Regions from separate parts of the Pelosinus sp. IPA-1 genome, predicted to be linked through region 1. Evidence: riboswitches for the same ligand, from Rfam matches in the RefSeq annotation. Region 1 holds a riboswitch; the other holds the start of a gene.
What was found. Region 1 has a riboswitch for cobalamin ahead of QSJ81_RS01560 (TonB-dependent receptor domain-containing protein). Riboswitches for the same ligand answer to the same signal wherever they lie in the genome.

Region 1 (2,469 bases):
CAGGTGCCCGTAAGGGCTTAATAGAAAAGTCCGGTGTAATACCGGCGCGGTCCCGCCACTGTAATGGGGAGTAAGTCCAAGATATGCCACTGAGACGTAATTGTTTTGGGAAGGTTTGGAGGAACTATGATCCAGAGCCAGGAGAACTGCCTGTACAACAATCACCGTTTTACCTGCGAAAGATGGGGAGGGGATTTTGGTTGTCGTTTTTTGCATTTTTATTCCGGAAGTTTTGCTGGATAATACAAGAAGCCTCTCTGGGTGGTGTCATCACAGGGGGGCTTCTTTTTATTTGACAGATTGTGCTTGCACAGAACAAAATCTTGCATAGCTTAGTGCTTTTGGTTCTTAGGAGGTACAAGCTTCAATATAGGCGGTTTATGACAGATTTTATCATAGATAATCCAGGAAAGAATAGAGAAATAGGATTGGTAATTGTGAGCAAATACGGGTGCAGGTGCCCTTTCAGAGGGCTCAATAGGGAAGTCCGGTGAAAAGCCGGCGCGGTTCGCCACTGTAATACGGAATCAGCCCTGACTGGCCACTGGCAGGAGATAAACTTGCCGGGAAGGCTGGGCTGGTGATGAAGTAGAGCTAGGAGAACTGCCTGTACTGACATCCTCGCTTGACCTGCGATTAACAGGGAGAGGATTAGGAAGCTACCAAGAATCAAAGGAAATAACAACAGAATACTGGGATAGGTGCCCTTCGGGGCTTAATAGGGAAGACCGGTGTAATGCCGGCACGGTCCCGCCACTGTAATGGGGAGTAATTTCGCAAAATGCCACTGGAGCTTAGGCTTTGGGAAGGCGCGAAAAAGCATTGATCCGAAGTCAGGAGAACTGCCTATCTAACGATCGCCATTTTACCTGCGAGTGACGGGGAGGAGATTACGTAAAGATTGCCGGAGAAAAAATGCTCTGGCAACATGGCGTAAGCACTCCCAAAATGGGAGTTTTTTTTATTGCTATTATTTTATATCAGCAACAGAATTGCTGGATGAATAAGAACATCCAGCAATTCTGCAAGAAGTAAAGAAAGTAACAAAGGAATGATATGTTTTGAACCATGTATATAGAATCATCTGGAATCGCGCCCGCTCCTGTTGGCAGGTCGTATCCGAATTGACAAAAAGTAATGGGAAAATGAAATCCAGTCGCCGCCGCGCCCGCCGGGACAGCGTACTTGCAGAAATAAGTTCCATACAGTCTTTCGCCAACATCCAGACTGGAGGATATAAGAAACTGTCTTTAGCGATGACGGTAATGCTTGGTGGATCGCTGGGAGCACTGCCCCCTATGGACTCAACCAATGTTGTTTACGCCGCCGAGGGGGAGACAACCGCCAGCGGGCTTTTAAGCTACAATGCTGGGGTGCATTCCTCTAATAACATATTTTCGGATTGGCAGGCTGGGACGGTAAATCAGGCTGGGAATTCGTATAATACCGTAGTTTTAGATTCGTCGTCCTCTCCTAGATTAGTTAATCCTGTCAATGGGGCGGCACTAGTATTTAATGCGAATTCATTTAAGACAATAGTAAACTATTATAATAGTTCAGCCGGTGGATCAAACAACTATGATACGATCATCGCCGTAATCCAGGTGCCTGATCCGGCCAATCCAGGATCAACAATTCCCAAAACCTATACGATTGCCCAGAAAGACAACAGCGGCAAATTGGTGTCTCTCCTCAACTATAGTGACCTTACCAGTCCAGCTTTAACTGGAAGTAATGTTGCTAACGACTATTGGAAGTTGCCGGAGATAGCACAACAAATCTATCAAGCTCAACAAGCTGCTCAAAGTAGCGACCCAGCCATAAAAGCTGCAGCAGAGGCTAAGTTGATACAATTGATCAGCAATGGTTTGCCCCATCTTTATGCGGCCCAGGGTAATGACTGGCAGAGTGGAACACTATTGACAGTAGGTACTTCTTTGAAACCTGTTAATTTTACGTCATGGCCGATAACACTTCCTTCCAGCCCTTCGGATCCAAATTATTCTTATTCCTATCAAAGTCGCATTGTGGGAGAGAGCGGTGTATGGCGCCCCATGGATCGTCTGGAAAGCACCAGTGCTATTGTCGGCAGTTATAGCATTGGACAGGGATGGATAATTAATGCTGATGGCACAATTACCCAGACTGACAATACGACGACTTCTATTGACAATGGCAGTGGCAGCGGAACGGTGGTAACCGGTCCAACTGCGATAACAGTCAAAGACCTGACTGTCGGTAAAAACGGCACAATTGATCTGTCTTATATCAATACTGTTGGTAATGATCCCATCGCCAACCACATTCAGGGGGGAGTGTATCCCACAGGTTTTAAGGATTCTAATGGAAGAATGATCACTAGAGCAGCTAATCGAACTCTTCTGGTGCGAAATGCAGCACTTTCCGACGGTACCGTTTTTCGGCTGGGCTCCTATAGTGTAATGGAAAGTGGAGGGCAGAATGGAACTA
Region 2 (2,469 bases), 110 kb from region 1:
GAAATATTCATTAATTTTAGACATTGAACCGATGATGCTGCCGATAGCGATATTTGTAATGCCGATCATAGGTAGAACTGCTGTTGTCGTGGCGATTACTCTATACCCCTATGCTAGGGCTGATGGACTAGGTAAAGGACTTAGTCAATGCGAACATAAAAATACTCTTTATATAGCAGGTCTAATAGCAATGTTATTATTAGTTCCTTTCGGTAAACTTGTCTTACTTAGTAGTGGGGTAGCAATTGCCTTTGCCATCCTTGTTGCTGAATACGTCAATAAACGTTTAGGTGGCTTAACAGGTGATGTATATGGGGCAGTTGTTGAACTGACAGAACTTGTGGCTCTAGTAGTATTTCTTTTTTAGTTTTTATAATAGTTATAACTTTCGTTGTGTTATTGAACAATCTAATACCCATAGAATATACTTTCTGTAAAGGGAAGAATTTTAAAGTAAGGAAGGGGTGAGGCGTTGACTAAAGTAATATACGTTAGACATGGTCAAACTTCTTGGAATAAGGCAAAAAAGTACCAAGGGCATAGTGACATTCCCTTAAATGAAAAAGGATTAGAACAAGCCCAACTGGTGGGAAAACGGCTTGCTAAGGAAAATATAAGTGCAGTTTATAGTAGTGATTTATCCCGTGCATCTCAGACGGCGAATATCATCGCTCGGTATCATAATTTGCAAGGGATAAAGATAAAAGGATTTCGCGAAATAAACTTTGGCTTGTGGGAAGGGTGTACCTATGCTGAAATTATGGCACTTTGGCCTGATTCTTTAACAAGTATGTATTCTTCCCGAGGAGCAATTAATGCGCCAGAAGGAGAAAGCTTTATAGATCTGAAACGGAGGGCGAAGGGTGCTTTAAACCAATGTATTAAGGCACATGAAGAGGAAACGATTGTGATTGTATCTCATGGGGGCACAATGAGAGTATTGCTTTGTGATGCATTGCAGCTAAGTCTAGATAAGATGTGGTCTATCCGTCAAGATAGCACAGGAATTAATATCATTGAATACTTTAGTAACCAGCCAATTCTTTCCTTGGTCAACGATACTTGCCATTTAAAATAGAGTGCATGGGACATTTTTTACCATCTACCCTACTATCTTGCTAACATACTTCTTACACATAGGAGAACAAGTTTCATTGTAGAACTACTGTGACAACTGAATAAAATGCCACCAAACAGGTGCCTCTTACGTAAAGAGGAGAATAGGGAAGTTCGAAAGGATTGTAAAAGATCCTTAAACGACGCGGTCGCGCCACTGTAATCGGGGAGATACTCTTACATATGCCACCAGGAAACTGGGAAGGCGTAAGGTTTTATGATCCGTAAGCCAGGAGACCTGCCTGTTATGGCTGTCATTTACCTCCGCGTAAGGGGTAATGCCAGAAGGATGGGATTTTTTATAAAATACCTAGCCTTTTGGGCTAGGTATTTTTATATTTAAGAATGATATGAAATAAAGGAGGAGTAAAAATGGATTTGGAAAAAAAGGTCGATGAGTTGCTGAACGGAGCAGCAAAACCTCGAGAAAGCTTGGGCCTACTAGAAAAATATTTAAAAAAAATCATCTTGTCTTGGGGAAAGATCAATCCGGAAATGAAGCCTCATCATATAATCTTTGCAGCAGATAACGGTGTGGTCGAAGAGGGGACTGCTAATGACCCGATCGAGATTACTTATTTGCAAACGAAAAATATGGCAGCAGGTCATGCTACGATCAGTTGTTTTTGTCGGCACAATCAAATACCATATAGCGTAGTTGATATTGGAATTAATAATAAATTAGAAGCTGGTATTAATCGTAAAGTTGCCTTAGGTACTAAAAACTTTATGAAAGAAGAAGCTATGAGTCAGGCTGAATTTGAACAAGCTTGGAATGTGGGCAAAGACATGGTTAGCCATTTGGTTGAGGAAGGTTATAACCTAATCTCTTTTGGTGAAATGGGAATTGGTAATACAACAACCTCATCAGCAGTGCTTCATGCTTTAACGGGAATGTTACCCGAATTTGTGGTCGGTTATGGGGCTGCCTTAAATGATAATGAATTATTAAAAAGAAAACGGAATGTGGTTGCAAAAGGGGTAGAGCGTCATAAAGCCCAGATGAATACTGTAAAAGATATTTTACGTTGTGTAGGGGGATTTGATATTGTTGCCATCTGTTCTGGTATGTTAGAGTGCGCAGGACTAAGGACACCCTTTGTAATAGATGGATTTATAACAGCAGTTGCCTATGCTTGTGCAGCGCGCATCGATGGTACGATTGAAAAACATGCGATTCCATCCCATATGTCAAAGGAGCCTGGGATGGCCTATTCGCTAATGTTGGGAAATATTCTAGCAGAGGATGTATTAATCCGGGCAAATATGGCATTAGGAGAAGGAACAGGTGCTGTTCTTATGGTTTCTATGTTAAAGACAATGTCTTACACAATTCATAATATGGCAAGAATG

Region 2: another riboswitch for cobalamin. It lies ahead of QSJ81_RS02020 (nicotinate-nucleotide--dimethylbenzimidazole phosphoribosyltransferase); the one in region 1 lies ahead of QSJ81_RS01560 (TonB-dependent receptor domain-containing protein).

What each region holds. Positions count from the first base shown of each region.
Region 1 is NZ_BSVC01000001.1:356,798-359,266, forward strand. It holds cobalamin riboswitch at 1-168, shown strand, start outside; cobalamin riboswitch at 439-625, shown strand; cobalamin riboswitch at 683-864, shown strand; gene QSJ81_RS01560 (TonB-dependent receptor domain-containing protein) at 1,062-2,469, shown strand, end outside.
Region 2 is NZ_BSVC01000001.1:464,169-466,637, forward strand. It holds gene cobS (adenosylcobinamide-GDP ribazoletransferase) at 1-367, shown strand, start outside; gene cobC (alpha-ribazole phosphatase) at 473-1,078, shown strand; cobalamin riboswitch at 1,179-1,376, shown strand; gene QSJ81_RS02020 (nicotinate-nucleotide--dimethylbenzimidazole phosphoribosyltransferase) at 1,489-2,469, shown strand, end outside.